One region of the Streptomyces sp. NPDC006208 genome, then DNA from elsewhere that is predicted to be linked to it. Evidence: riboswitches for the same ligand, from Rfam matches in the RefSeq annotation. Region 1 holds a riboswitch; each other region holds the start of a gene.
The links. A riboswitch is a leader RNA that binds a small molecule or an ion and turns the genes downstream of it on or off. The one in region 1 is predicted to bind cyclic di-AMP.

Region 1 (7,478 bases):
GGGGCGGTTCGCCCAGCTCACCGATCCGCAGGGGGCGCAGTTCGCCGTCTGGCAGGCCGGCAGCTACCCGGGCCTCCAGCTCACCGACGCGCCCGGCAGCCTCGTCTGGATCGAGCTGTACACCACCGACGCGGCCGCCGCGCAGAACTTCTACAACACCGTCTTCGGCTGGACCGGCCAGGACATGGAACTCCCCGGCGGCGGGGGCGCCTACACGATGCTGACGCCCAAGAGCCTTCCGCAGGAGCGGATGTTCGGCGGACTCATGGCGGTGCCGGAGATGTTCACCGCCGGGGAGAACCAGCCCTACTGGCACCCGGTCTTCGGCTCGGCGGACTGCGACGCGACGGTGGCCCTCGTCCGGGAGAACGGCGGCCAGGTCTCGATGGGACCGGAGGACGCGGAGGGCGTCGGCCGGCTCGCGGTGTGCAACGACCCGGCGGGGGCGGAGTTCGTCGTCCTCACCCCGGCCCCGCCCGCCTGAGAGCGCCCGTGCCCGATCCGGTCAGAGCCGGCCTTCGGCGGCCTTGTAGGCGATGCCGTCGAGGATGTCGTGCTCGCTGACGACAACCTCGCGGGCGCCGATGCGCTGCATGATCGTGAGCAGGACGAGCGCCCCGGCCACGATGACGTCTACCCGGCCGGGGTGCATCACACCGATCGCCGCCCGCTCGTCGTGCGTGGAGCCGAGCAGCATCGTGGTGATCTCCTCGACCTTCTCGTAGGAGATGCGCGAGTGGTGGATCGCGGCCGAGTCGTACTCCGCGAGACCCAGCGCGATCCCGCCCACCGTCGTCACCGAGCCGGCCAGGCCGACCAGCGTGCGGACCTCGGTGATCGGGACGCTCTTCTCGACGGTGTCGAGCGCGGCCTCGATGTCGGCGCGGATCGCGGCGATCTGCTCCGGGGTCGCCGGGTCGCCGGGAGCGTGCCGCTCGGTCATGCGTACGCAGCCGATGTCGACGGACCGGGCGGCGCGGGCGTGCTCCTCGCCGACCACGAACTCGGTCGAACCGCCGCCGATGTCGACGACGAGATACGGCGTGGGCAGGTCGGTGCGGCCGGCGAGCGACCTGGTGGCGCCGGTGAAGGAGAACTCGGCCTCCTGGTCGCCGGTGATCACCTCCGGCTCCACGCCGAGGATGTCGAGGACACCGCGGACGAACTCGTCCCGGTTCTCGGCGTCGCGCGAGGCGGACGTGGCCACGAACCGGATCTTCTCGGCGCCGAGTTCCTTGATCACTGCGGCGTACTCGCGGCAGGCCGCGAAGGTCCGCTCCAGCGCCTCGGGAGCGAGCCGCCCGGTGCGGTCGACGCCCTGCCCGAGCCGGACGATGGTCATGCGCCGGTCGAGTTCGGTGAGCGTGCCCGCGCCGGATGCGCCGGTCGGTGCAGTGACGTCGGCGACGAGCAGGCGGATGGAGTTCGTGCCGCAGTCGATGGCGGCCACGCGGGTCATGGGGACGGACTCCTTGGTGTCAGCTGGGGGCCGGGGGCGCTGCCCTCGGTCGATGTCAGGCCTCGTCCGGGCAGGGCGACACGCACGGGCCCTTGGCCCACCACTCCGGCAGCATCGCGATCGCCTCGTCGCCCAGCGGGTTGACGCCGGGGCCGGCCGCGAGGGAGTGGCCGACCAGGACGTGCAGGCACTTCACGCGGTCGGGCATACCGCCCGCGCTGGGGAAGTCCTTGAGCACCTCGATGGCGTCGCGGCGCGCGATGTAGTCCTCGTGCGCGGCGCGGTAGGCCGCCGCGAGCTCCGGGTCACTCGCCAGACGCTCCGACATCTCCTTCATGACGCCGTTCGCCTCGAGCGTGCCGATCGCGGACGCGGCCCGCGGGCACGTCAGGTAGTACAGCGTCGGGAACGGGGTCCCGTCGGGAAGCCGGGGGGCGGTCTCGACGACGTCCGGCTGACCGCAGGGGCAGCGGTGCGCGATCGCGCGCAGACCGCGCGGCGGCCGGCCGAGCTGCTCCTTGAACGCTGCGATGTCCGCGGCGGTGGGCTCGGTGTGGTCGGTGGTGGGAGGAGGGGTTTCCATGCCTGCCTTGCTGCTTCGGGTTCGCTGTTGCGCTACTTGTTGCGGTCGGCGTTGTCCACGCCGTTCCAGACGTTCGAGTACCAGGGACGGTCGGCCGTGCTCTCGTCGTCCCGGCGCTCCTCGGCGGCCCTGGGGTCGATCACGGTGATGAAGCCGGTCTCGCCCGGGCGCACATAGTGCAGATGCTCGCGGGCCAGCCGCTCGATGTACATGTCGTCCTGGAGACGCGCCTTCTCGTCGCGGAGTTCCTCGACCCGCTGGCGGGCCTCGGCCATCCGGCGCTGCTGTTCGGCGATCTCCGCGCGCTGGGACACGTACTGACGCATCGGGTAGGCGAGCGCGACGACCAGGGAGCAGACGACCAGGGCCAGAAAGGCGGCGCGTCCGGTGAGCCGGGAGCGGCGGGCCTGGCGGCGGCTCTGGGACCGGTAGACGCGGGCGGCGGTCTGCTCGCCGAGCAGCCGCAGTCTCGTCGCGGTGGAGAACCGGTCCGCGTCCGGCCTGCGTGCCATTCCCCTCGCCTCCCCTTCACACGCGTACGTCCCCGGACACGGTACGGGACCGTGGCCGGGGACGTACGGACGACAGGGCGTCAGCCGGTGATCGGCCAGGGATCACGCGGTGACCCGGCCGGCGATCGGGCCGGTGATCAGTCCTTGTAGCGCGGGAACGCGCTGCGGCCCGCGTACACCGCCGCGTCGTCGAGGATCTCCTCGATACGCAGCAGCTGGTTGTACTTGGCGACGCGCTCGGAGCGGGCCGGGGCGCCGGTCTTGATCTGTCCGCAGTTGGTGGCGACGGCCAGGTCGGCGATGGTGACGTCCTCGGTCTCACCGGAGCGGTGGGACATCATGCACTTGAAGCCGTTGCGCTGGGCGAGCTCCACGGCGTCCAGCGTCTCGGTCAGCGAACCGATCTGGTTGACCTTGACGAGCAGGGCGTTGGCCGCGCCGTCCTCGATGCCACGGGCCAGGCGCTCCGGGTTGGTGACGAAGAGGTCGTCGCCGACGATCTGCACCTTGGTGCCCAGCTTGTCGGTGAGGACCTTCCAGCCGGCCCAGTCGTCCTCGAACAGCGGGTCCTCGATGGAGACCAGCGGGTACGAGGCGACGAGCTCCTCGTAGTACTCGGTCATCTCGGCGGCCGAGCGGGCCTTGCCCTCGAACTCGTAGGCGCCGTCCTTGTAGAACTCGGAGGCGGCGACGTCGAGCGCGAGCGCGATGTCCTTGCCGGGCGCGTAGCCGGCTTCCTTGATGGCCTCGAGGATCAGGTCCAGGGCGGCGCGGTTGGAGTCGAGGTTCGGCGCGAAGCCGCCCTCGTCGCCGAGGCCGGTGGACAGGCCCTTCTGCTTCAGGACCTTCTTGAGGGTGTGGTACACCTCGGTGCCCCAGCGCAGGGCCTCGGAGAAGGACTCCGCGCCGATCGGCGCGATCATGAACTCCTGGATGTCCACGTTGGAGTCGGCGTGCGAGCCGCCGTTCAGGATGTTCATCATCGGAACGGGCAGCAGGTGCGCGTTCGGGCCGCCGAGGTAGCGGAACAACGGCAGGTCGGAGGCCTCGGACGCGGCGTGTGCCACGGCGAGGGAGACGCCGAGAATGGCGTTGGCACCGAGCGAGGACTTGTCCGGGGTGGCGTCCAGGTCGAACATCGCCTGGTCGATCAGGCGCTGCTCGGTGGCGTCGTAACCGACGAGCTCCGGGCCGATCTGCTCGATGACGGCGAGGACGGCCTTCTCGACGCCCTTGCCCTGGTAACGGTTCTGGTCACCGTCGCGGAGCTCGAGGGCCTCGAATGCACCGGTGGAGGCGCCGGACGGAACGGCAGCACGACCCGTGCTGCCGTCGTCGAGGCCAACCTCGACCTCGACCGTGGGGTTGCCTCGGGAGTCCAGGATTTCCCGGGCTACGACGACGTCGATGGACGGCACGAGCATCTCCTTCTGGGATGTGACGCTGGTAGTGCAGGTCTCTTGGCCTTGCGGCAAGAGCCTAACCGCCTCGCGGGCATCGGCTGCCCGATGCCCGCCCCCTGGGACGAAAAAGGGCATCAAGACCGCCGCTGCCGGACAAATGGTGCCGGATCTACCCGTCGGTAACCGCTTCCGCGAGCGGGCCGAAACGACTGAACCCCGGTCCGGCACCAAGGGGGGAAGGGTGCGCCGGACCGGGGCGAGTGGGGGACGGGGCCTGCCGCGGCAGCCGGTGGTCCGCCGGGTCCACCGGTGTGCGGAAGCCCCTGGGGACGCCGCGCGTCCCCGGAGGGGGTCAGCCCAGGCGGAGCAGCTGACCCGGGTTGATCACATTGACGTCCTTGATGACGTCCTTGTTCAGGTCGTACAGCTTCTTCCAGCCGCCCTTGACCTTCTCGGTCTTGGCGATCGAGCTCAGGGTGTCGCCGGCCTTGACCTTGTACTCGGCCTTCTTGGCGGCCTTCTTCGCCGGGGCCGCCGGGCGCTCGGAACGGGTGACCGGGGCCTCGGCCCGCTTCGGGGCGGGCTTCGCGGCCTCGGCGCCGCCGGCGTACGGGGCACTGGACAGGTTCACGCCGCAGTGCGGCCACGCGCCCTTGCCCTGGCCGGCGAGGACCTTCTCGGCTATCTCGATCTGCTGCGACTTCGACGCCTGGTCGGCGGTCGCGGCATAGGCGGAGCCGCCGTATGCGGCCCAGGTGGAGGCGGAGAACTGCAGTCCGCCGTAGAAACCGTTGCCGGTGTTGACGGACCAGTTGCCGCCGGACTCGCACTGGGCGACGGTGTCCCACTCGGACGCGGTCGCGGCGGACACGGAGGTGGCACCGAGGACGGGGACGGCGACGGCGGCACCGGTGACGCCGACGAGCGTGGCGAAACGGGTGGCCTTGGACGGGCGACGGCGCTTGAGCGTGGTGGCGCGCAGCATGGGACATCTCCTCACCGACGCCTGCGAGGTGAGCTGTCGGGTTCGGGCCGGTGGGGTGTCCCCGGTTCCCTCAGGAACCATGGGACGAGTGCCCGGCCGCGCACCTGGTGCGCGGCTTCACCCCAAGCCGGTTCCGTCCGTCGGTCTCAACGTCCGGGCCCGGCACTTACCTTGGGTCCCCCGCTCCTGCCTACGGCGCTGTGAGCGACGACTGTTCCCCCCGACCGGCGGCAGGATTCGGCGTGACGGTCGACGGGGCCCGCGATGGCGAGCGGTCAGACCGTAGACACAGCCCTCCCCGATGTTCAAAGCGTGAACATCGGGGAGAAATCGCCCGAACCGGACGGAAGGAAAGTCCCTTTTTCGCAGGTCAGGCCCGAGATGGCCGGATCGCGCAAGCGTGGTACGCGAGTTGCCGCAAAGAGACCCTTGTCTCACTCGAACAGAACGGACATAACGCCGCGAACTGCCGCTACTTCAGATCGAGATCAAGGCTCTGGCCGGGGAGGATGAGATCGGGGTCGGCGCCTACGGTCTCCTCGTTGGCCTGATAGATCGCCTTCCAGCCGCCGGACACCTCGCGCTCGTCGGCGATGGCCCACAGGCTGTCGCCGGGCCGGACGGTGTAGGCGCCGGGCTCGGCGTCCGCTTCTGCGGCCGCCCGCTCCGAACTGTCACCGCGTGAGGCGTGACGACCAGTTTCACGGCCCTTGTCCGTATTGCCTGATTCCGCCTCGTCGGGAGCGGGTTCACCCCGGTGCTTACCGGTGCCGTTCGCCGCGTCGGAACCCTCGGGAGCCGGATCCCCGGAAGCGCCCTCGGTCGGGTCGGACTGCCCCGCCGGGTCCGATACGTCTGATTCGTCCTTTGAATCTGACTTGTCCGGTGTGCTCTTCGGCGCGTCACTCGTGCCGGGATCCTTCGACCCGGCCGGAGCGCTCGGCTCCGGAGACACCACCTCGCCCAGCTCCACACCCGGATCGACACCGGCCGCGGCGTCATCGCCCTGCAGCCCGGCGATCGCACCGCACATGGGCCACGCCTCGGGCCCCTGCGCGTCGAGCACCTTCTCGGCGACGGCTATCTGCTGGGAGCGGCTGGCGAGGTCGGCGCTGGGCGCGTACGCCGTGCCGCCGTAGTCCTCCCAGGTCTCCTGCGAGAACTGCAGCCCGCCGTAGTACCCGTTGTCGAGGTCGGCACTCCACATGCCACCGCTCTCGCACTCGGCGACGCGGTCCCATGTGGCCCCTTCCGCCGCGGAGGCGGATCCGGCGCCGAGCAGCGGAATGGCGATGGCGGAGCCGGTCACCCCCGCCGCGACGAGGAGTGCCGGAGCCTGACGGGGTCGGCGGTGCCGTCCGTTCCCGGAGCGCATGCGGTTGCCTTTCGCGTGACTACAGATGACTGCGTGCCTGCTGGTACGGCCGAGTCGACGGTGAACGTAGCCGGATCGCACGTGAGTCACAAGTCGATGCAGCGGAGATCACGTGAAAGTCACGATATTGATCGTGCGTCAGTTTCCGGAAGGTGTGAACTCAACGGGCAGAGTGCGCAATCCGCGCATGATGAGTCCCCCACGCCACCGCAAATCGTCCGGATCGCCCGCAAGTCGTACATCCGGCATTCTTCGGAGCAGCGTCGCGAGCGCGGTCTGTCCCTCCAGCCTGGCCAGCGGCGCACCGAGGCAGTAGTGGATGCCGTGCCCGTACCCGAGGTGCTGGTTGTCACTCCGGGACAGGTCGAGCGTGTCCGGGGCGCTGAAGCGCTCCGGGTCGCGGTCGGCTGCCGCGAGCACGACGAGGACGGGGTCGCCCGCCGCGATGGACTGCCCGCCGATGGTGAGCGGCTCGGTGGCGAAACGCCAGGTCGCGAGTTCCACCGGCCCGTCGTAGCGCAGCAGTTCCTCGACGCCGGTCGCCAGCAGCTCGCTCTCGCCGGCCGCGAGGGAGCGCTCCAGCCGCTCGCGCTGAACGGGGTTGCGCAGCAGCGCGTACATACCGTTGCCGATGAGGTTGACGGTGGTCTCGAAGCCGGCGAAGAGAAGGATGAAGGCCATCGCCGCGGCCTCGTTCTCGGTGAGGTGCTCGCCGTGGTCGGACGCCTTGATGAGCCCCGAGATCAGGTCGTCGCCCGGTTCCTCCCGTTTGCGGTGGATCAACTCCGCGAGATATCCCCGCATCTTCTTCACCGAGCGGGCCACTCCGCCGCGCGGGCCGCCGCCGTGCCGGATCATCATTCCGGCCCAGTCGCGGAAGTCGTCCTGGTCCTCGCGCGGTACGCCGAGCATGTCGCAGATGGCGTAGATGGGGAGCGGGAAGGCGAACTCATGGATGAGGTCGGCCTCCCCCTTCTCCGCGCTGTGCTGTTTTTCGAAGATGTCGTCGATGAGCCGGTCCGTGAGCTCCTGCACGCGCGGCGCGAACTCGGCGACCCGGCGCGGAGTGAACGCCTTGGAGACGAGGCGGCGCAGCCGGGTGTGGTCCGGCGGGTCGATGTTCAGCAGGTGCGTCATCAGCTCGGCCTTGCGCTCACCGGG
Region 2 (7,478 bases), on a different contig from region 1:
GCGGACGAGAGCGACGACGCGATGCCCGACGTGGGCCCGGCGGGTGCGGCCATCGGCCCTGTGCGCTTCCAGTCCAGGTGCCGGCCGGGGATCTCCTCGAGGAAGCGTGACGGCGGGTTGTACGAGGGCTGGCCCCAGGCGCTCCGCATCGTCGAGCGCGTCAGGTACAGGCGCTCGCGGGCACGCGTGATGCCGACGTACGCCAGCCGGCGCTCCTCCTCCAGCTCCTTGGTCTGGCCCAGCGCCCGCATGTGCGGGAAGACGCCGTCCTCCATGCCGGTGAGGAACACGACGGGGAACTCGAGGCCCTTGGCGGTGTGCAGCGTCATCAGCGTGATGACCCCCGTGCCTTCCTCGTCCTCGTCCGGGATCTGGTCGGAGTCGGCGACGAGTGCCACCTGCTCCAGGAACTCGGCGAGGGTGCCGGTGCCCTCCTCCTCGCCGCGCGCCTGCTCGAACTCGAGAGCCACGGCGGCCAGTTCCTGGAGGTTCTCGATACGGGTCTCGTCCTGGGGGTCCGTCGAGGCCTGCAGCTCGGCGAGATAGCCGGTGCGCTCCAGGACGGCCTCGAGGACGGTGGCGGGTCCTGCGCCGGACTCGACGACCGTACGCAGTTCCTCCATCAGCACGTTGAACCGTTTGACGGCGTTGGCGGAACGGGCCGCCATGCCGTACGCCTCGTCCACGCGGCGCAGGGCCTGCGGGAAGGTGATCTTCTCGCGCAGCGCCAGCGCGTCGATCATCGCCTCGGCGCGCTCGCCGATGCCGCGCTTGGGCACGTTGAGGATGCGGCGCAGCGGGACGTTGTCCTCCGGGTTGGCCAGGACGCGCAGATACGCGAGTACGTCCCTGACCTCCTTGCGCTCGTAGAAGCGCACTCCGCCGACGACCTTGTACGGCAGTCCGACGCGGATGAAGATCTCCTCGAAGACACGGGACTGGGCGTTCGTCCGGTAGAAGACGGCGACGTCGCCGGCCTTCGCCTCCGCGTTGTCGGTCAGCCGGTCGATCTCGTCGGCGACGAACTGGGCCTCGTCGTGCTCGGTGTCCGCGACATAGCCGGTGATCTGCGCACCGGCCCCGGCGTTGGTCCACAGATTCTTCGGACGGCGGCTCTCGTTGCGCTCGATGACCGCGTTGGCGGCCGAGAGGATCGTCTGGGTGGAGCGGTAGTTCTGCTCCAGCAGGATCGTCGTCGCCTCCGGGTAGTCCTCCTCGAACTGGAGGATGTTGCGGATGGTGGCCCCACGGAAGGCGTAGATCGACTGGTCGGCGTCACCGACGACGCACAGCTCGGCAGGCCCCAGGTCCTCGTATCCCGTGCCCACCAGCTCGCGCACGAGTGTGTACTGAGCGTGGTTGGTGTCCTGGTACTCGTCCACCAGGACGTGCCGGAACCGTCGCCGGTAGTGCTCGGCCACGTCCGGGAACGCCTGCAGCAGGTGGACGGTGGTCATGATGATGTCGTCGAAGTCGAGGGCGTTGGCCTCGCGCAACCGCGACTGGTACATGCGGTACGCCTCGGCCAGCGTCTTCTCGAAACCTCCCCCAGAGCCTCCGGCCTGGGAGGTACCCCCAGCCGCGCGGTCCGCGAAGGTCTCCTCGTCGATCAGCTCGTTCTTCAGGTTCGAGATCTGGGCGCTGAAGGACTTCGGCGGAAACTTCTTCGGGTCGAGGTCCAGGTCCCGGCAGACGAGGGCCATCAGCCGCTTCGAATCGGCCGCGTCGTAGATCGAGAACGACGAGGTGAAACCCAGCTTCTTGGACTCGCGGCGCAGGATACGGACGCATGCGCTGTGGAACGTGGAGACCCACATCGCGTTCGCCCGCGGCCCGACGAGCTGCTCGACACGCTCCTTCATCTCACCGGCGGCCTTGTTGGTGAAGGTGATCGCCAGTATCTGGCCGGGGTGCACATGGCGGGTCGCGAGCAGGTGGGCGATCCGGTGGGTGAGCACCCGGGTCTTGCCGGATCCTGCTCCGGCGACGATGAGCAGCGGCGACCCGGTGTGCGCGACGGCGGCGCGCTGCTGTTCGTTCAGCCCTTCGAGGAGGGCTGCCGGGTCCAGGACGGGGCGCGGAGCTCCGTCGCGGTAGTACCCGTCCCTGGCCGGGGGCACGTCGAAAGCGCCCTCGAAGAGATCGTCCGGAACCTGCTCCGGAGCCGACTCCTCTGGGGGCGGCGGGTGCTCCTCCGCGTGGGGCTGGAGGTCTGCCAGGAAGCTGTCGTCAAAGAGGCTGCTCATCGCTCTACGAGTCTAGGCCGCCCCACCGACAGACGTGGACGCCGCCCGAAACCCCGCACTCCCGGGAGCGGGAAGTGGTACGGCGGCGGGCTCGGAACCGGGTCCCGGCCCGATGTCCGCACCCGCGCGCAGCGCGCTGACCTGTAGGCCAGGACCGGCTCCGGACATGACGGAGTCCCGGTTACCCCCGGTACCCCTCACCCATGCCTGAGGCAAGGTCACGAAAATGTATCGGACAAATCGAACATCAACCTTCCCAGCAGCCGCACGAGTTGGCTAGCGTGCTCGTCCAGACGGCCCGTACCCCCCTGGCGACCCACGTCACATCGGGCGGTCTGCGCCGAATCCTGGCCTTCCGCAAGGAAGTTCGGAACCGGGGACCCACTATGCACAACTGGGGTGAATCGGACCCGTCTCGAACTGGTCCGTAGGGCATCTTCCGTTCGCCCGAACCCGACAGCTAACCCGGTAGGCGGTCCACGGAAGAAGGAGATGTCGGCCTTGGCGTCGCATCGCAAGCCCCGCAGCCGTACGGCGAAACCCTCGACCGCCGTCGGGTTCACCACGGCCGCCCTCGCCGGTGTCACCCTGCTGTCCTCGCAGAGCGCAGGCGCCGCGCCCGCCGAGCCGAAGCCCTCCATCGAGGAGGTGCAGAAGAAGGTCGACGACCTGTACCGGCAGGCCGGCACGGAGACGCAGAGGTACAACAAGGCCAAGGAGGCCACGGAGGGGAAGCGCCGCGAGGTCGGCAAGCTTCTCGACGAGGCCGCCCAGCGCACCGAGAAGCTGAACGAGTCCCGCCGGGCGCTGGGCAACTACGCCGCGGCGCAGTACCGCACGGGCGCGGTCACCCCGACCGCCGCCCTGCTGTTCGCCGACAGTCCCCAGGCGTACTTCGACCAGAGTCAGCTGATGGACCGGATGACGGACCAGCAGCGCGAGACGATCAGCGAGTACGAGACCGAGCGGGCAGCCGCCGCCGAGCAGCGGTCCGAGGCGACGAAGAGCCTCGAGTCCCTCACCGAGTCGCAGCAGGCGCTGCGCGAGAGCAAGCGGACCGTGCAGACCAAGCTCGCCGAGGCGCGCGAACTGCTGTCGAAGCTGACGGCGCAGGAGAAGGCCCGGCTCGCGGAGATCGAGCGCCAGAAGGAGGAGGAGGCGCGCCGCAAGGCCGAGGCGAAGGCCAAGGCGGAGGCGGAGGCCCGAGCCCAGGCGGAGGCCGAGCGCCGGCAGCAGGAGCAGCAGAACGACACGAGCCCGGGGACGGGTACCGGCACCGGCACCGGCACGGGCACATCGCCCGACAGCGGCTATGCCGCCAAGGCCGACAAGGTGCTCGCCTTCGCCCGCGCCCAGATCGGCAAGCCGTACGTCTGGGGCGCGACCGGCCCCAGCTCCTACGACTGCTCCGGCCTGACCCAGGCGGCGTGGAAGGCCGCCGGCGTCGAGCTGCCGCGTACCACCTGGGACCAGGTGAAGGTCGGCCAGCGGGTCGCGACGAGCGACCTGGTCCCCGGAGACCTGGTCTTCTTCTACGACGACATCAGCCACGTCGGCATCTACATCGGCGGCGGCAAGATGATCCACGCCCCCAAGCCGGGCGCGAACGTCCGCGAGGAGTCCATCTACTACATGCCGATCTACGGCAGCGTCCGCCCGGCCTGACCGGGGCGAAGCGCAAAACAGCGCCCGGGCGGCCGAGCCGCCCGGGCGCTGCGCTGTCCTCGGGGACGTCTCACGTCCACAGGGTCGCGATGAAGATGTTCGCCACGGTCAGGCCGCCGACCGCGCCGAACACCGCCTTGTCGACCTTCTCCTCGTCGCGCTTGACGTAGACCAGTGCCAGGATCACCACCAGGACCGCGAGCTTGATGCCGATCTTGAGGTTGTTCACCGGCTGGTCGTCCGCCTGGTTCAGGCCCACCAGCGCCACGCCCGTGATCAGCATCGTCAGGGCACCGTGCAGCATCGCCGGGGTGAAGCGCGCCGTGCCCGCGCCCATCGCCTTCATCTGGGTCAGGAAGCCGCCCAGCAAGGAGGCGATGCCGATGATGTGCAGGGCGACGAAGACATTGATGAGTACGTCCATGAGGCGGAGCCTAGCCCTGCCCCTACCACTGCCCTCCTGTAAGGGGAGCCTCATTCGGAGCATCGGTCAGGCCGGCGCGGGAATGTGGGCCCGGGCGAGGAACCCGCATACAGAAAGCGGTCCGAGCTGTCCACCTTCGTTCACTTTCGGTCCTTGGTCCGCTGTCCCGTGACCGCCGGGCTTAGCGTCCTTCGTCAGGTGGCCGACTCCCCAACGCCGTTGAGCAGCCGGACGGTTCGGCCGCCACCGCCGAGATGTCCGGCGGCGGGCCGCTTCCCCTGTGCGGCGCGCCGCCGGACCCGCAGGGAACGGAAGGACGTGGACGCCCCCGTGGCAGCGCACCGGAAACCCAGGCAGCAACCGTTCGGCGGCCAGGCCGCTCGTACGGCCGCCACTCTCGCGCTCGCCGGCGCCGCGACGGCCACCGCCTTCGAAGGGACCGGGCACGCCGAACCCCGGCTCACCCCCGCACAGATCAAGGCCCGGGTCGACAGGCTCTACCAGGAGGCCGAGGTGGCCACCGAGAAGTACAACGGGGCCCGGGAGGAGACCGCGAGCGCCCGCAGGTCGCTCGGCAGGCTGCGCGACGAGGCCGCCCGCAGGACCGAGCGGCTCAACGCCTCCCGCAACGCCCTCGGTTCCTTCGCGACCGCCCAGTACCGCTCGGGCAGCCTCGATCCCGGGCTGCAGCTCGCGCTCACCTCGGACCCCGACGACTACCTGGAACGGGCGGCGCTGGCCGAGCGGACAGGGGATCGGCAGGCGACCGCTGTCGGCGGCGTCCAGCGGGAGCTGATGGAGCTTGCCCGGCTCAGGGCGCAGGCGGGCGAGCGGATGGACCAGCTCGAGGCCCGCCGGCGCGAGCTGGCCGAGCACAAGTCGACCGTCCGGGCCAAGCTCGCGGCCGCCGAGCGGCTGCTGGCCGAACTCACCGAGGAGCAGCGCGCCGCCTACGAGTCCGGCGGACCGGTTGCGGGGCCCGGCAGCGCTGCCACCCGTGCGGACCGCTCGGCGGCGCCCCGGGCAGGCCTCCAGGCCCCCAACAGCCGTGCCGCGCAGGCCATCGCGTTCGCCTACGGAGCCCTCGGCAAGCCCTATGTCTGGGGCGCGACCGGCCCCAACGCCTTCGACTGCTCCGGACTCGTCCAGGCCGCGTGGCGCTCGGCCGGGGTGTCGCTGCCCCGCACCACGTACACCCAGATCAACGCCGGCCGGCGCGTCGCACGCTCTCAACTTGCCCCGGGTGACCTGGTGTTCTTCTACTCGGGGATCTCACATGTCGGCCTGTACATCGGCGGCGGCCAGATGATCCACGCCCCGCGCCCCGGGGCACCGGTCCGTGTCGCGCCGATCGACGAGATGCCCTTCGCGGGCGCCACGCGGGTCTCCTGACATCCGCTGCGTGGGTCCGGGCATCCCGGACGACCGGGACCCGGCGCAGCGCGGCCGGCTCATCGGCCGGCCGCCCGACGGCTGCCGACGATCACACCAGCCGTCGGGCAGTCGCCCATCGCGTCAGCTCATGCCTGTTCGACAGCTGGAGTTTGCGCAGCACCGCGGAGACATGCGACTCGACCGTCTTGACCGAGATGAACAGCTGCTTCGCGATCTCCTTGTACGCATAGCCCCGCGCGATCAGCCGCAGCACCTCGCGCTCTCGCTGGGTCAGCCGGTCCAGGTCCTCGTCCACCGGCGGCGCGTCCGTGGAGGCGAACGCGTCGAGCACGAAGCCCGCGAGCCGCGGGGAGAAGACCGCGTCCCCCTCCTGCACCCGGAAGATCGAGTCGACGAGGTCCGTGCCGGTGATGGTCTTGGTGACATAGCCCCGGGCCCCGCCCCGGATCACCCCGATGACATCCTCGGCGGCGTCCGACACGGACAGCGCGAGGAAGCGCACCGGGTCCTCTGCCGCCGCCATCAGCGAGGCGCAGCGGCGCAGCACCTCCACCCCGCCACCGCCCGGCAGATGCACGTCCAGCAGGACGACTTCGGGACGGGTCGCGGTGATCACAGTGACCGCCTGGTCCACGTCGGCGGCCTCGCCGACGACCTCGACGCCGGTGGTCTCGGTCCTGCCGATCTCGGCCTGCACCCCCGTGCGGAACATCCGGTGATCGTCGACGAGCACGACCCGCACGCGACGCTCGACGCCCTCGCCGGCCCCGGCTTCAGCAGCCTCGGTCATTGGTCCGCCCTCTCCATCTCGAGCTCCACTTCCGTGCCCCCGCCCGGCACGGAACGCAGCCGCGCCGTCCCGCCGTTGCGCTGCATCCGGCCGATGATCGATTCTCTGACGCCCATACGGTCCTCGGGCACCGCATCCAGGTCAAATCCCGGCCCCCTGTCCCGGACGGACACGAACACCGTACGACCCTCGACCTCCGCGTAGACCTGTACCGCGCCTCCCTCGCCACCGTACTTGGCGGCATTCACCATCGCCTCGCGTGCGGCCTGCATCTGTGCCCCCAGTTTGTCGTCGAGCGGGCAGTCGCCGACGACCACGACCTCCAGTGGCACGCCGTGCTTGTCCTCGACCTCGGCGGCGGCCTTCTTGACCGCGTCGGCGAGGGTGTCGGGCTCCTCGTCCTCGTCCTTGCCGGTGCCCTCGGGGTTGTACAGCCAGTTGCGCAGCTCGCGCTCCTGGGCGCGGGCGAGGCGGCGCACCTCGCCCGCGTCGTCCGCGTTCCGCTGGATCAGGGTGAGGGTGTGCAGGACGGAGTCATGGACATGGGCGGCGACCTCGGCACGCTCCTGGGCCCGGATGCGCATGGTCCGCTCCTCGGAGAGGTCCTGGGTCATCCGCACCAGCCAGGGTCCGGCAAGCAGGGCGACACCGGCGATCACGGCGATCGACGCGGTCAGTACGTTGCCCAGCTGGGCCGCGGAGCCGCGCACCACCATGAAGACCGTGAGGCCCATGCCGACCAGGGCGACACCTGCGAGCGCCCTGACCAGTTGAAGCAGCCGCCGCCGGCGGCCGACCGCCGTCCAGCGCGCGCGGCGTGCGTTGTCCGCCTGCCGCCACACCAGCACCACACCGGCACCGATGAGCAGGGTCGGCCCCAGATAGCGGTTGGCGCTGCCGCCGGTGTCTACGTTGCCCGCGAAGATCACCGCGCCGATCAGCAGCAGGACCAGGGCGA
Region 3 (7,478 bases), on a different contig from region 1:
TCAAGAAGGTCTACTCGTCCATGGACCGCGTCCTGGTGCACTCCGCCAGCTTCGGGGGCAACGCCCAGGCGATGGCCGCCGGGCTCGCCGTGCTCTCGGTGCTCGAGGACGAGCATGTCGTCGCGAACGCGCGGGTGACCGGCGAGCTGCTGCGCGCCCGGCTCGCGGCACTCGTCGACCGCTACGAGCTGCTGCATGCCGTACGAGGGCGCGGGCTGATGATCGGCATCGAGTTCGGCCGGCCGGAGTCCATGCGGCTGCGCAGCCGGTGGACCATGCTGCAGGCCGCCCGCAAGGGACTCTTCGCGCAGATGGTGGTGGTGCCACTGCTGCAGAAGCACCGGATCCTCACCCAGGTCTCCGGTGACCACCTCGAAGTGATCAAGCTGATTCCGCCACTGATCATCGGCGAGCGGGAAGTGGACCGCTTCGTCGAGGCGTTCACCGCGGTGATGGACGATGCCCATGGCGGCGGCGGACTGATGTGGGACTTCGGCAAGACGCTGGTGAAGCAGGCCGTCGCGAATCGCTGATCCTTTGCCTCATTGGCAAGAAATTTGCCAATGAGGCAACCGCCTGGCGCAATGGACGCATGACCGATGCTGCCGCCGGACGGGGAACCGGCCCGCTCCCCACCGAAGGGACGGCCCCTGTCGAAGGGCTGCCCCACGTCGCGCCGCGCCTGCGCGATCTGCGCCGCCGTCGTCGGCTCACGCTCGAGGCGGCCGCCCGGCGCGCCGGCCTCTCGCCCGCCCATCTCTCCCGGCTCGAGACGGGACAGCGCCAGCCGTCGTTGCCGATGATGCTCGCCCTGGCCCGGATCTACGGTACGACGGTCGGCGACCTGCTCGGCGAGCTGCCACCGGAGCGCGAGCCCGTCATCAGGGCCGGCCGCCGGGAGCCCGCCTCGGCGGACGGCTGGACATATCAGCAGGTCGGCGCGCCGGGGCGGGCCATGCAGGCCCTGCGGGTGGTGGTGCCCTACGGCGCCCAGGGCGATATGGTGCGCGTCCATCCCGGCGAGGAGTGGCTGTATGTCCTCGAGGGGCGGCTGCGGCTGAGCCTCGGTGACTTCGTGCAGGAACTCGCACCGGGGGACAGCGCGCACTTCGACTCCCTCACCCCCCACCGCCTGGCGGCGGCCACCCCGGACGGGGCAGAGCTGCTGTTCGTCCACACCCTCCTGCAGAGCCCCGAGCTGCACCCGCACGTCTGAGACCTTGGTGCGCGGACCGCGCTCCGTCCTGAACAGAAAGGCCCGTCATGTCACAGCAGCAGGAAGAGCGGTTCCCCCGAGGTCTGGTGATCCGGCTGTTCGTCTACCTGATAGCCGGTCACCTCTTCGCCGGCTTCCTCTATCTGCTCTTCCTGGTGGGCGGCAAGGGGTAGCGCGGGGCGTCATGCCTCGTCGAGGAGCCGTTCGCGCAGGCGCTCGCGCGTCTCGGGGGAGAGCCCCAGGCCCTCGGAGAGATAGCGCTCCGTGCCGCCCCACGTCTCCTCGATCGTTTCGAAGGCCGCGGCCAGATACTCGGCGCGGGCGTCGAACAGCGGGGCGAGCAGCTCCATCACCTCGGGGGACATGGCGGCGGGGGAGTTGTCCTTGCGCCGGACCTGGTAGCGGCGGTGGGGGTCGTTGGACTTGAGGTAGTCCGCCTCGATCGCGTCGCGGTCCACGCCGACCGCGAGCAAGGACACCGCGATCGACAGGCCCGCCCGGTCCTTGCCGGCGGCGCAGTGCATCAGCGCAGGGACGCTGTCCTCGGCGAGTGCGTGCAGCACCCGGCTGTGCTCGCCGGTGCGCTCCTTGATGATCATCCGGTACGACGCGGACATCCGTCCCGCGGCCTTGCCGTCCGCGAGGATCGACTTCAGCTGGTCGAGGTTGCCCTCGCGCACCATCTTCCAGAACTCCGCGCCGTCGGCCGGGTCGCTGAGCGGCATGTTCACATTGCGTACGCCCGGCAGCTCGACGTCGGGACCCTCCAGCTTCTGGTCCGCGGCGTTGCGGAAGTCGAAGATCGTGTGCAGCCCGAGCCCGGAGAGGAACGCCGCATCGCTCGCCGTCGCGTTCGCCAGGTGACCGCTGCGGAAGAGCCTCCCGTACCGCACCCGCCGGCCGTCCACCGTCGGCAGTCCGCCCACATCCCGGAAGTTACGAACTCCGGCCAGCTCGGGTTCTGTCGACGGGGCCTGCGGCAGCTGCTGCGTCACGTGGACTCCTGAGGTGACTGCCGTCGGCGCGGCTCGCCGACGGTGGCGTGATGTGGCTCCCGACGATACGACACCCGTTTATCGGGCAATCATCTCGACCGCCGTCAAGGGGCGTTGCGCCGTCCGCCCCGGTCGCGGGGCGGTGTGCGGGCCTGTGTGTACCTGTGAGGGCCTGAAGGGTCGGGGTGATCAAGAGCGCCGACGGGGGCATACGGGGACCGGAAGTCGCTTCGGGTCCTGCTCGGGCGCGGGTGGTCGCACAGACCTGGGGATCCCGGCTGGTTCGGGCCAGGTCTCCGGCAACGCCGTCGCCGTGTCGACGTGCCTGACACGTGTATGCGGAGAGCCCCCGAATGTTTTCGCATTCCTCGACGGAGGGGGAGCCGGTCGAATTCAATGCCGACCCCCGACCTCGCCGGTGGTGAATTAAAGGATCGCCAAGGGCCCTCACGGCGGAGCAATGGGGTGACGTGCATCACTTTCTCTCGACCCAGGTAGGGGCGAATTGCGTTGATCGTCGTGGGGCTTGATCGGTGAGTGGCGGTGTAAATCATTAAATGGTGCTTCTGTCCGAATTGGGTGGTTCCGGTATGGCGTGCCCTGATGTGGGACGCGCCGGAATCGGGTCGTGAGCAGGGTCATATTTGTGACCGTCCGTGGCCGGGCCTCGAGGTCGAATTCCGTTGACGGTGCGGGGGTCGAAGATCCGCGATCCACGGAGCGTGACCGGAAATCCGCAGCGTTTTCCCCGCCCGGCATTACTCCTGGAAATCGGCGGCTTGTTCCGGCCCGTCGAACTCGCTTACGGTCACCGCAATCCGGACGGACCGCCCAATCCTGCCGCTGTCCGGAATTCGATCCCATCCACGTGTGGCAGGAGCGGGGGACCCAGGTAGTACGCCGTATCCGATCAAATCGGACGGCTTGGGGTGAAGTCGGACATCTCGTCCGGCCGGGCAGCTCCAGCCCGAACCCGACAGCTCACCTCGCCGGCGCCGGAGAGGAATGCGCCATGCCCGCAACGGGTAAGCACCGTCGTCCCAAGTCCAACCGGATCACCCGCGGCTTCATCGCCGCCGGTACGGGTGGCGCCGCCATCGCCCTCCCGCTGATGGGTGCCACCGGCGCACACGCCGCAGGCAAGGCCGCGCCCGCCACGGCACCTGCCGCCGCGTCCGGGAAGGCACATGCCGCTGCCCCGGCCACCTTCTCGGCCGGACCGGCCGCCCACGCGCCGGCCGGCAAGAAGGCCACCACCTACTCGGTCGTCCCAGGCGACCACCTCTCCAAGATCGCCGCTGAGCACGATGTGCGCGGTGGCTGGCAGAGCCTGTACGCGGACAACCGCGAAGCTGTCGGCGAGAATCCCTCGCTGATCCACCCCGGCCTCAAGCTGACGATCAACGGCAAGGGGAAGGCGAAGGCTTCCGAGGCAAAGGCCCCCGAGAAGTCCGAGTCCCCGTCCGAGTCGCAGACCCGGCCGTCCAGTGACGACGCGCGGCCCGCCCCGGCGGACACGGCAGAGCCTGTGGAGCAGCAGTCCTCCGAGCCGAGCGCCGAGCGGACCTCCGAGCCCGCGCAGTCCTCCGAGCCGAGCGCCGAGCAGACCTCCACCCCCGAGCAGGCGGCCTCCGGCTCCGGCTTCGCCGCACCCATCGAGGGCGCGCCGATGTCCACCGCTTACCGCACCGCCGGCGCGATGTGGTCCAGCGGCTACCACACCGGCGTCGACTTCGCCGCCGCCACCGGCACCTCCGTCAAGTCCGTGACTGCCGGCACCGTCGTCTCGGCCGGCTGGGGCGGCGCGTACGGCAACCAGGTCGTCATCCAGCACACCGACGGCACCTACTCCCAGTACGCCCACCTCTCCTCGCTGTCCATCTCCAGCGGAGAGTCGGTGACCGGCGGCCAGCAGATCGGCCTGTCCGGCAACACCGGCAACTCCTCGGGTCCGCACCTCCACTTCGAGATCCGCACCGGACCCGGTTACGGCTCCGACGTCGACCCGCTGGCCTACCTGCGCCAGAACGGCGTCTCCATCTGACCGCCCTGACTCCCTGACAGGTTCGGGCGCTGTTGGACCGGCTCCCCCGTCACCGCTCACGCGGGGCGGGGGAGCCGGGGTATTCCGGGTTGGGCGAAACTTGACCGGTGGTAAAGATCACCCCGCGTCAACCCCTCCTACGGTCGCGTAGGTCACACCCGTAAGGGAAAGATGTGCTCCCGTGGCAGACGATTCGAGAACAGAGAACAGCGGCGGAATCGGGTCGTACGCGGCGATCGGTGACAGCTTCACCGAGGGCGTCGGAGATCCCGGACCCGGCGGGACATTCGTCGGATGGGCGGATCGCTTCGCGGTCCTGCTGGACGACCGCATGCCGGAGCACACCTTCCGGTACGCCAACCTCGCCGTGCGGGGCAAGCTCCTCGACCAGATCGTGGAGGACCAGGTGCCGAGGGCCAAGGAACTCGCCCCGGACCTGGTGTCGTTCTGTGCGGGGGGCAACGACATCATCCGGCCCGGCACGGACCCCGACGACGTCGCCGAGCGCTTCGAGCGTGCCGTGGCCGATCTGTCGAGCACGGTCGGCACCGTCTTGGTGACCACCGGGTTCGACACCCGCGACGTCCCCGTCCTGCGCCATCTGCGCGGCAAGATCGCCACATACACCGCGCATGTACGGGCCATTGCCGACCGCTACAACTGCCCGGTGCTCGACCTGTGGTCGCTCAAGTCCGTCCAGGACCGCCGGGCTTGGGACACCGACCGCCTGCACCTGTCTCCGGAGGGGCACACCCGGGTCGCCCTGCGCGCCGCCCAGGTGCTCGGGCTCGACGTGCCCGCCGACCCCGACCAGCCGTGGCCGCCGCTGCCGCCGCGCGGCGCGCTCGAGGTGCGCCGGGACGACATCCAGTGGGCACGTGAGCACCTGGTGCCCTGGATCGGGCGCCGTCTGCGGGGCGAGAGCTCCGGCGACCATGTCGAGGCCAAACGCCCGGACCTGCTGCCGCTGTGACCCGGACGGCGGCGCGCCTGCCCGGTCAGGGGTGCGTCGCCAAGGTCCACGGCCCGCCGGCCGGGGCCGCCGCCGGGATCCGTTCCAGCACGCCGCCCGCGAACACGTCGTACAGCGGCAGCGTCTCCAGATGCACATAACCGATGTGGCAGTCGCAGACGGCGAGCGGGCAGGCCCTCGGGCCGAGGGCCCGCCGGAACGAGCCGTCGTAGAGATTGCCCAGCTCGGCACGGACGAAGTGGCAGCGGCGCACCGTGCCGTCGCCGTCCACGGAGACGACGGACCCGCCCGTACGGCACGGCAGGCCCGCGGAGCGGTGGGGGTGGCGGCTGTAGGGGAACAGTGGGTCGAGCGCCGTCCACAGCGCCGCCTCTTCATCGGTGTATGTGTGGCCCTCGGCCGCGTTGACCCACAGATACACGTGGGGCGGCAGCTCGGAGCGCAGTCTGCGTGCCTGCTCCAGATGGTCCGGAAGACCGACGACACCCACGCTGAACCGGATCTTTCGCCCTGCCAGATCGGTGCATTTCTGAAGGAACCTGTCGTACGGGGTCTGGCCCGGGTGGTAGGTGCACCACAGCGCGAGCGTGCCGGGGTCCGCGTCCGCCATCCAGTCCGTACGGCAGCTGAGATTCGTCTGGACGGCCACCCGGCGGATGTGCGGCAGATGCGAGAGCTCGGTCAGGGTCCGCCGGTACCAGGAGCGGACGAGCCCCTCGCCCCACGGTGTGAAGAGGATCGACAGCCGGTCGTCCTGCTGCGCCGCGGCCCAGGCCGCGAACCGCTCCAGCGCCGCCCGGTCGGCGCGCAGCTGCTCCGTGCTGTCACGGCGCTTGGCGAACGGGCAGTACGGACAGTCGTAGTCGCAGGAGGCGAGCGGCCCGCGGTACAGCATGGTCAGGTCCACGGTCTGCTCACTTCAGCTCGTACGCGGCCATGGCGGCCCGTACCGGGGCCGAGAACAGTTCAGGCCCCAGCGCGTCCGAGCACGCGAGACCCTCGGGCGTCAGCTTCAGCCGGCCCGGCGCGGCGTCCTCGTCGAGCCAGCCCCGGGCCGCGAAGCGTTCCAGCTCCGCGGGGAAGTGCTCGGCGGCATCCGCGCCGAACCGCTCGCGGTAGCCGGCCCTCTCCATGCCCTCGGCCTGGAGCAGCGACTGCAGCAGGTGCCGGCGGCGCGCCTCGTCCTCGTCGACCCGGCGGCCCACCTCGGCCCGCGTGAAGTCGTCGGTCTGCGTGAAGGTGTCGATGATGCCGCGTATCTCTCGCATCTCGACGGCGTAGTCGAAGGAGTAGTGGAGGGCCGAGGTGTACGAACGCGCCCCGCAGCCGAGGCCGATCATGCCGTCGGTCTGGCAGGCGTGGTCGCCGGGGCCCTGCCGAGGGGCGCCGCGGCGGCGGAACATCCGCATCGACACCTGCTCGTAGCCGTGCGTCAGCAGATGGTCCCGGCCCGCCCGGTACAGCCGCAGCCGCTGGGTGTCCCATGCCGCGTCGCTCCGGTCCCCGAGCCGGCCGAGGCCGGTCAGCGGGCGCACATACAGCGGATACAGGTACAGCTCCTCCGGCTCCCAGGCCAGTGCCGCATCCAGCGACGTCCGCCAGGTGTGCTCCGTCTGGCCGTCGATACCGTAGATCAGATCGATGTTGAGCACCGGGACACCGGCATCACGGATCCGGCCGAGTGCCGCCTCCACGTCGGCGCGGCGCTGCGGGCGCACCGCCGCTTTCGCCTCCGCGTCGACGAAGCTCTGCACGCCGATGCTCACCCGTGTGGCGCCGCGTGCGGTGAGCACGGCAAGCCGGTCGGCGGTGGCCGTGGCCGGAGAGGTCTCGACGGAGAGCGGGACGGCCCGCAGATCCGCTCCCATCCGTTTCTCGGCGATGTCGCACAGCCGCTCGAGCTCGGCCGCGGTGAGATAGGTGGGCGTGCCGCCGCCGAAGGCGGCCGCGGCGAAGTGCACCGGACCGTCGTCGCCGAGCGCCTCGCGCACGGCGGTCGCCTGGCGGTCCAGGGCGTCGAGATAGCGGCCGGTGAGCTCGTCGGGCGCGCCGATCCGGGTGAAGAGATTGCAGAAGCCGCAGCGGACCTCGCAGAACGGTATGTGCGCGTAGAGCGAGAGCGCGTCCTTGCCTTCCCGCGCCCAGACCTCGCGCAGCGCCGGCCGGTCTCCGCCTTCCCTGCCCAAGGGGCGGTAGGCGGTCTTGTGCGGGTAGGCGTAGACGTAACTCTGGTACGGACGCAAGATGTTG
Region 4 (7,478 bases), on a different contig from region 1:
CCGGCAACGGCACGGGCCTGGTTTAAGCGCATTGTCGGTGGGCCAGTGCACTATCGGGGTGGGAGGTGTGCGGTGACGACGGCATACGACTGTGACGTGCTGGTGATCGGCGGCGGGATCGTCGGTCTGTCGGTGGCGTACGCCCTCACGCGCGCGGCTCCCGGAACCACGGTGACGGTGCTGGAGAAGGAGTGGGGCCCGGCACGGCACCAGACCGGGCGGAACAGCGGAGTGATCCACAGCGGGATCTACTACCGCCCCGGCTCGCTGAAGGCACGGTTCGCGGTGCGCGGTGCGGCCGAGATGGTGAAGTTCTGCGCGGAGTACGGCATCGACCACGAGGTCACCGGGAAGCTGATCGTCGCCACCGGCCGCGACGAGCTGCCGCGGCTGCACGCCCTGGTCCAGCGCGGCCGTGAGAACGGCATTCCGGTGCGCGAGCTGGGCCCGGCCCAGATCAGCGAGTACGAGCCCCATGTGCGGGGCCTTGCCGCCATCCATGTCGGTACGACCGGGGTGTGCGACTTCGGCGCAGTGGCGGCGCAACTCGCGACCGCCTCGGGCGCGGATGTGCGGTACGGCCAAGAGGTCACCGCTGTCGACCGGCGCCCCTGGGGCGTCGCCGTGCGCACCGCGTCCGGGGCGGTGGTGCGGGCGCGGGTGCTGGTCAACTGCGCGGGGCTGCACTGCGACCGGGTGGCTCGGCTGGCGGGCGACGACCCAGGGATGCGGATCGTCCCCTTCCGGGGCGAGTACTACGAGCTGGCCCGCCCGGATCTCGTACGCGGCCTGGTCTACCCGGTGCCGGACCCGGCCTTCCCCTTCCTCGGCGTGCATCTGACCCGTGGCATCGACGGCGGCGTCCATGTCGGCCCGAACGCGGTCCCGGCGCTGGCCCGCGAGGGCTACAGCTGGGCGCAGCTGCGTCCCCGGGATCTCGCCGGCACGCTCGTCTGGCCCGGCTCGTGGCGCATCGCGCGCCGCCACTGGCGCTACGGCGCGGGCGAGCTGCACCGCTCCTTGTCCAAGCGGGCCTTCACCGAGGCGGTGCGCCGGCTGCTGCCCCCTGTGACGGAGTCCGATCTGCGGCCGGCCCCGTCGGGGGTGCGGGCCCAGGCAGTGCTGCGGGACGGGACGCTGGCGGACGACTTCCTGATCCGCGAGGCACCACGCACGGTCCATGTGCTGAACGCGCCGTCGCCTGCGGCGACGGCTTCCCTGCCGATCGGCCGCGAGGTGGCCCGCCGGGCCCTGACCGCGCTGGCGGCGGACCGTCCGGCCCGGGCGGCACGGTAGAGGCGGGGCGACAGAGGCGGGGCGACAGGGCAGGATCCGGGCGGGCGAGCCGGGCAGGCCCCAGCCCCAGCGCCTCTGCCCCGGACGCACGGACCCGAGCCGTACCGGAGGGCTCGTAGAATCGACGGCACTGTGTCTGAGCTTCGAAACCCCACCCCCGACGCCCACCGGCCGCCCTTCATACGTGCCAAGGGCGAGCCCCGTTTCCCCGGCGGGCCCGCAGCCGATCCCGCCGGTTCGCACCACGAGCGCCGTATCCGCAGCTTCCAGCCGCGGCGGAGCCGGGTGACCACGGGACAGGGCGATGCGCTGCAGCGGCTGTGGCCGGTGTGGGGCCTCGACATCGACGGGCACGGTGTGCTCGATCTCGAGGAGATGTTCGGCGGGCTGCCCGTCGTCCTGGAGATCGGGTTCGGGATGGGCGAAGCCACCGCGCAGATGGCCGCCGACGACCCGGAGACCGGGATTCTCGCCGCCGACGTCCACACCCCGGGCCAGGGCAACCTCCTCGGTCTCGCGGAGCGGAACGGGCTGTCCAACATCCGGGTGGCCAACGGTGACGCGATCATCCTCCTGCGCGAGATGCTCCCGCCCCGCTCGCTCGACGGCCTGCGGGTCTACTTCCCGGATCCCTGGCCCAAGAAGCGGCACCACAAGCGCCGGCTGATCCAGCCCGAGTTCCTCACCCTCGCCGCCCAGCGACTCAGGCCCGGCGCGCTGCTGCACTGCGCGACCGACTGGGAGCCGTACGCGGAACAGATGCTCGAGGTCCTCTCGGCGCACCCGGAGTTCGAGAACACCCAGGAGGACGGCGGCTACGCCCCGCGGCCGGCCTTCCGCCCGCTGACCCGCTTCGAGGGACAGGGGCTCGACAAGGGGCACAAGGTCCACGACCTGCTGTTCCGCCGCGTACTGCCCACCGGTTGACCCTCTGCTGCCACGGCCTGTGGCAAACACCATCGCCAGGTGTCGGTGGCCCTCGTTAGGGTCGACGGATGTCCCAGCCGTCCGCGCAGCACGCGCCGCCGCCGCCGAACACCCCGACGGGGCCGTCGCATCCGGCAGTGCCCGCCTGCGAACAGCGGCAGATGGACCATCTGCTCACCGCCGTGCCGCAGCGCGGGCGTCCGCGCTACCGGCCGCGCGCGGCCCGCGTGTGGCGGAGCAAGGCGGTCCGCGCGGGTGTGCTGATCACGCTGCTGGCCCTGTGCGGACTGGTGATCCTCGCGCTGGTACGGGAACAGACCGGCACCCACGGGTTCCTGGTCGGGCTCGGACTCGCCACCCTGCCCGTCCCGCTGCTCATGACGGCCTTCCGCTGGCTGGACCGGGTCGAACCGGGCCCCTGGCGCAATCTCCTCTTCGCGTTCTCGTGGGGCGCCTGCGCCGCCGCGCTGATCGCGATCATCGCCAACACCTTCGCGACCCGCTGGATCGCCACGGCCACCGCCGATCCGGCATCGGCGGACACGCTCGGCGCGACCGTGATCGCGCCGGTCGTCGAGGAGAGCGCCAAAGCCGCCGCGATCCTGCTGATCTTCCTCTTCCGCCGCCGTGACTTCACAGGGATCGTCGACGGCGTGGTGGTGGCCGGCTTCACCGCGACCGGTTTCGCCTTCACCGAGAACATCCTCTATCTCGGGAACGCCTTCGGCGAGGACCAGGAGATCGGCACCTCGGGACTGGCGTCCGTGACCGCCGCGACCTTCTTCGTACGCATCGTGCTGTCGCCGTTCGCGCACCCCCTCTTCACGGTGCTGACCGGCATCGGCTTCGGGATGGCCGCGCTCGCCGCCCGGCGCCGCCGGATCCGCCGCATCGCGCTGCCGCTGCTGGGTCTCGTCCTCGCGATGGGCGTGCACGCCCTGTGGAACGGCTCCGTCTCGCTGTTCGGCCCGTGGGGCTTCTACGCGGTGTACGGGGCGTTCATGGTGCCCGCGTTCGGGCTGCTGACCTGGCTGACGATATGGACCAGGCAGCGCGAGCTGCGCACGATATCCCTGCAGTTGCCCGCGTACGCCGCGGCCGGCTGGCTGCTGCCCGCCGAGCCGCCCGCACTGTCGTCCATGCGGGCGCGCACGATGGCCCGCGACTTCGCCCGGCGGACCTACGGCCCGGCCGCGGGGCATGCTGTCTCGGAGTACGAGGCGTTCGCGACCTCGCTCGCGTTTCTGCGCCACCGGGCCCACCGCGGCGCGATGGGCCCGGACTTCGCGGAGCGCGAGCAGGAGCTGCTCCACCATCTGTGGCAGCGCAGGGAGGTGGCCGGTCCCTCGCTCAGCTATGCGGCGCAGGCCACCGGACGGGTGCGGGTGCCACCTCCGTACCGCAACTACGGCGGGCCCAACCCCTACCGGATCTGACGAAGGGCGGGACCGGCAGCCCGGAGGTCGGGGGACACCGCGACCGCCGGGGTACGCGGTGCCCGCCACCGGTGCGCGGGCAGCCGGAAGCCGCCCGGCCCCGTACTCACCACGGGGGTGAGGGGGCGGGCGATCCGGACGGAAAAGCGGTGAATCGGCCGGTGTGGGGACCGTCAGACGGTGAGGCCCTTGTCCCGCAGCCACGCCATCGGGTCGAGACCCGAGCCGCCCGCGGTGTGCACCTCGAGGTGCAGGTGAGGCCCGGTGACATTGCCGGTCGCGCCGACGCGGCCGATCGTCTCGCCGGTGGTCACCTTCTGGCCCGCGGTGGCGGTCATCGAGGAGAGGTGGGCGTACCAGACCTCGGTGCCGTCCTCGAGCTCGAGGACGATGCGGTAGCCGTACGAACCGGACCAGCCGGCCGATGTGACGGTGCCGCCGTGCACCGCCTTGACCGGCGTGCCCGTCGGGGCCGCGAAGTCCAGGCCGGTGTGCTGGCCGGAGGACCACATGGAGCCGGACTCGCCGTAGGTGGAGGTGATCGTGTACGAGGAGGTGGGCAGCGAGTAGCTCGCGGCGAGCTTGGCGAGGCGCTCGGCCTCCGCCTTGGCCGCGGCGGCCTCCTCGGCCTTGCGCTTCTCCTCCGCGGCCTTGGCCTCTGCCGCGGTCTGCTGCTTCTCGGCCAGGGCAGCCGCCTGCTCGGCGGCGGCCTTCTCGGCTGCGGCCTTCGCCTCGGCGTCCACCTCGGCCTGCTGCTGCTCGGCCTGCTGCAGGATCCGGGCGCGCAGCGCCTCGCCCGCGTCGGCCGTCCGCTGGGAGCCCGCCGCGTCGCCGTCGGCGACGGCGGTCGTCACGCCGCCGAGCGTCGTGGTGTTGTCGTTCCCCGAGTCCGAGTCGTCGGACATGAGGGAGCCGACGCCCGGCAGGGACTTGGCGTCGGGGAGTTTGTCCGTGATCGCGTCGGGAAGCGATATCGAGACCGCCGGCTTGTCCTGCGCGGTGGCCATGCCACCCGCGCCGACTGCGGCGATCACACCGACGCCGAGCACCGTGGAGCTACGGGCGAGACCGCCGCGCTGCTTGACGACCCGGTGCCGGCCGCGCACCGGACGGACGGAGTCCGCGGTGGGGTTCCATTCCTCCCACTCCCGCTCCCCGGCATCGTCACCGAAGGGACTCGTTACGAAGGGGGCCTCGGGGGCAGGCATGTTGGACGCCACGAAGGCGCACTCCTTTCCTTCCTTCTCGCCTACCGGGTTAGCTGACGGGTTCGGAGCAGGAAGGTCTCCTACAGGCACTTCGGCCGCGTACAGCACGGCAAAAGACGCCCGATTCACCCCAATTGGTGGTTCCCCGGTTCCCTTGCGGGATTCGGCGCGTGCGCACGGTGCCGTCTCTTGCGACGGTTGTGACGACCGCGCTGCGTTATCGAACGTTAATAGACACGGGGGCCGGATTCCAAGCTGTTCCGACTGATCATTAACGGCTTTGGCCAGGACTTATCTGGACACAACCGTCCGGAATCGGGCGACTTGATCGCCACTCAGGACACTCCCTGTTCTGACGGTTCGTCAAATGTTATGCGGAGTGGTGTCCTTCGATCACACAGCGTGGCGCCGGGGTCGCTACTCCTCCTCTGCGGCCGTCACGGGCACCCTCGCGCCCGGCTCCGGCCGTCTCTCCGCGGGCCGGGCGACCGCCAGCAGCGCCATGTCGTCGTTCGCCCCACCGCCGGTGTGCCGTCGTACGTCGGCGACCACCGCGTCGAGCAGTTCCTCGGGCCCGGCGAACAGCCGGCCGCGCAGCCGCGCCCGGGGGTCGTAGAACACCCCGTCGGCATCGCGCGCCTCGGACAGCCCGTCGGTGTAGAACAGCAGCGTGGACCCGGCGGGCACCCGATACTCCTCCGCCCGGTCCGGCCACCTCCCCAAGTCCCCCATTCCCAGGGGAAGCGACGCCTCGGACGGCACCAGGCTGTCCACCTTCCCGTCGCCGTGCAGCACCAGCGGATCCGGATGGCCGCGGTTCACCAGCCGCACCAGGCCGCCCTCGCGCGGGATCTCACCCAGTACGGCTGTGGTGAAGCTCTCGACGGCGTCCAGGCCCTCCCGCAGGGGGGTCTCGCGTGCCAGTGCCCGCTCCAGCCGCAGGGCCACGCCCTCCAGCGAGCCCTCCTGCTCGGCCGCCTCGCCGAAGGCCCCGACGATGACGGCCACGACCGCCACCGCGCCCATCCCCTTGCCGCGTACGTCCCCGACGATCAGCCGCACACCGTGCGGCGTCTCCTGCACGGCGAACAGATCGCCGCCGATGAACGCGTCCGCCTGGGCGGCCTCGTACCGAGCAGCCACCTGCAGTCCGCCGATCCGCCCCGCCGGTTCCGGCAGCACGGCCCGCTGCGCCGCCTCCGCGATCCCCCGCGCGGAGGCGAGCCGCTCGCCACTGCGCCGGACGACCGTGTTGATCAGCAGGGCGAGCGCCGAGACGGTGACCACGGTGCTCACCTCGGTGTACGACGTGATCTCCCCGATGGACTGGTTGTAGAAGTGCAGGCCGGTCACACCCATGACCGCCGCGATCCCGGTCAGCAATGTCATGAACCAGCTGAAGAGCGGTGCGGCGATCAGCGGAGCCGCCGCGAACATCGGGACCGCGGTGAACTGGGGCGGAGTCAGCAGATCGAAGACCACCCCACCGACGATCATCAGCGGGGGCAGCACTCGGACGAGGCTCTGAGCGCTCCAGATCCTGCCCTGCTCTCGCCCCAATGCCGTTCTCCTGCCCGGTCCTCCTCCGGGCGCGGACGGTACCGCGCCCCCTCAAGGCTCCCGGCTGCCGGGCCGAACAGCGACCCGCCGTCCTCCGACCGGGCGAAGGGGCCGGCTCTCCGGCACACGACAAAGGCCCGGTTCCCGATCTTTTCGATCGGGAACCGGGCCACTGCCTGCTAGTAGCGGGGACAGGATTTGAACCTGCGACCTCTGGGTTATGAGCCCAGCGAGCTACCGAGCTGCTCCACCCCGCGTCGGTGAACACAACCTTACGCCATCCGGAGCACGGTCCCGACCAATTTTCCGGCCGACGGCCATATTCCCCGTTTTTCCTGTCACATCGCCCCTGCCCTCGTCCGTCAGTTCTTTGAGGCTTCCGCCCGGGCGGAAGCCTCATCCGCGGCTGCCGAGGACCGGTGAGCCGGCCGCTGCAGGAGCACGGGATCCCAATAGAACCAAACCGAACATAGTTCTTGACTAGGGAGAAATAAGGAGGAAAATTCTGCATACACCGGACAACCGGATGGAGCCGCACCCGCCTCCTGGAGACGTCCAGAAGCCTGCGTGACCCTAGTCTCGGCTCTGGCCAGGCCCCCGGCAGATCCTGTCGGCGACAAGAGTCCTCAGCGACGACTGAGACTCGCGGAACCGATGAGGACCGCCGGGGACTGTCGTGTCCGGGTTCAGGTCTGCGCCTTCTCCTTCTGCTGACCGAGCCACAGGTCGGGACCGAAGACCTCGTAGTGGATCGCCCGCGCGGGTACACCCCGCAGCAGCAGATCGCGGCGCACCGCGCGCATGAACGGCAGCGGGCCGCACAGGTAGGCGGTCAGCCCCTCGGGCAGATCCAGCACTCCGACGTCCGCCTGCCCGGTCGCGGCCTCACCGGCCGGATCACCGGCCTCCTCGTACCAAAGGTGCAGCTTCGCGTTCGGGTGCGCCTCGACGAGCCGGCACAACTCGTCACGGTGCGCGTGCTCGGCGGGGCTCCGGTCGGCATGGACCACGACCACAGAGCGCGTCGATCCGACGGCGGTCAGGTGATCGA

Region 2: another riboswitch for cyclic di-AMP. It lies ahead of ABZ208_RS08785 (NlpC/P60 family protein); the one in region 1 lies ahead of ABZ208_RS20265 (transglycosylase family protein).
Region 3: another riboswitch for cyclic di-AMP. It lies ahead of ABZ208_RS01860 (peptidoglycan DD-metalloendopeptidase family protein); the one in region 1 lies ahead of ABZ208_RS20265 (transglycosylase family protein).
Region 4: another riboswitch for cyclic di-AMP. It lies ahead of ABZ208_RS05920 (M23 family metallopeptidase); the one in region 1 lies ahead of ABZ208_RS20265 (transglycosylase family protein).

The regions. Positions count from the first base shown of each region.
Region 1 covers NZ_JBEXSW010000023.1:78,071-85,548, reverse strand. The annotation lists gene ABZ208_RS20290 (VOC family protein) at 1-484, shown strand, start outside; gene ABZ208_RS20285 (Ppx/GppA phosphatase family protein) at 506-1,459, opposite strand; gene ABZ208_RS20280 (DUF501 domain-containing protein) at 1,515-2,042, opposite strand; gene ABZ208_RS20275 (septum formation initiator family protein) at 2,075-2,554, opposite strand; gene eno (phosphopyruvate hydratase) at 2,692-3,972, opposite strand; gene ABZ208_RS20265 (transglycosylase family protein) at 4,310-4,942, opposite strand; cyclic di-AMP (ydaO/yuaA leader) riboswitch at 4,946-5,150, opposite strand; gene ABZ208_RS20260 (transglycosylase family protein) at 5,415-6,317, opposite strand; gene ABZ208_RS20255 (cytochrome P450) at 6,456-7,478, opposite strand, start outside.
Region 2 covers NZ_JBEXSW010000008.1:158,256-165,733, reverse strand. The annotation lists gene pcrA (DNA helicase PcrA) at 1-2,246, opposite strand, end outside; cyclic di-AMP (ydaO/yuaA leader) riboswitch at 2,575-2,736, shown strand; gene ABZ208_RS08785 (NlpC/P60 family protein) at 2,739-3,911, shown strand; gene ABZ208_RS08780 (hypothetical protein) at 3,982-4,335, opposite strand; gene ABZ208_RS08775 (NlpC/P60 family protein) at 4,654-5,727, shown strand; gene ABZ208_RS08770 (response regulator transcription factor) at 5,819-6,520, opposite strand; gene ABZ208_RS08765 (PspC domain-containing protein) at 6,517-7,478, opposite strand, start outside.
Region 3 covers NZ_JBEXSW010000002.1:115,541-123,018, forward strand. The annotation lists gene ABZ208_RS01840 (aspartate aminotransferase family protein) at 1-533, shown strand, start outside; gene ABZ208_RS01845 (XRE family transcriptional regulator) at 593-1,216, shown strand; gene ABZ208_RS01850 (DUF6126 family protein) at 1,264-1,389, shown strand; gene ABZ208_RS01855 (tyrosine-protein phosphatase) at 1,399-2,211, opposite strand; cyclic di-AMP (ydaO/yuaA leader) riboswitch at 3,040-3,219, shown strand; gene ABZ208_RS01860 (peptidoglycan DD-metalloendopeptidase family protein) at 3,224-4,255, shown strand; gene ABZ208_RS01865 (SGNH/GDSL hydrolase family protein) at 4,437-5,228, shown strand; gene ABZ208_RS01870 (STM4011 family radical SAM protein) at 5,254-6,135, opposite strand; gene ABZ208_RS01875 (STM4012 family radical SAM protein) at 6,143-7,478, opposite strand, start outside.
Region 4 covers NZ_JBEXSW010000006.1:13,783-21,260, forward strand. The annotation lists gene lhgO (L-2-hydroxyglutarate oxidase) at 73-1,296, shown strand; gene trmB (tRNA (guanosine(46)-N7)-methyltransferase TrmB) at 1,477-2,223, shown strand; gene ABZ208_RS05915 (PrsW family intramembrane metalloprotease) at 2,385-3,659, shown strand; gene ABZ208_RS05920 (M23 family metallopeptidase) at 3,833-4,879, opposite strand; cyclic di-AMP (ydaO/yuaA leader) riboswitch at 4,891-5,046, opposite strand; gene ABZ208_RS05925 (PP2C family protein-serine/threonine phosphatase) at 5,285-6,427, opposite strand; tRNA gene ABZ208_RS05930 (tRNA-Met) at 6,611-6,684, opposite strand; gene ABZ208_RS05935 (globin domain-containing protein) at 7,114-7,478, opposite strand, start outside.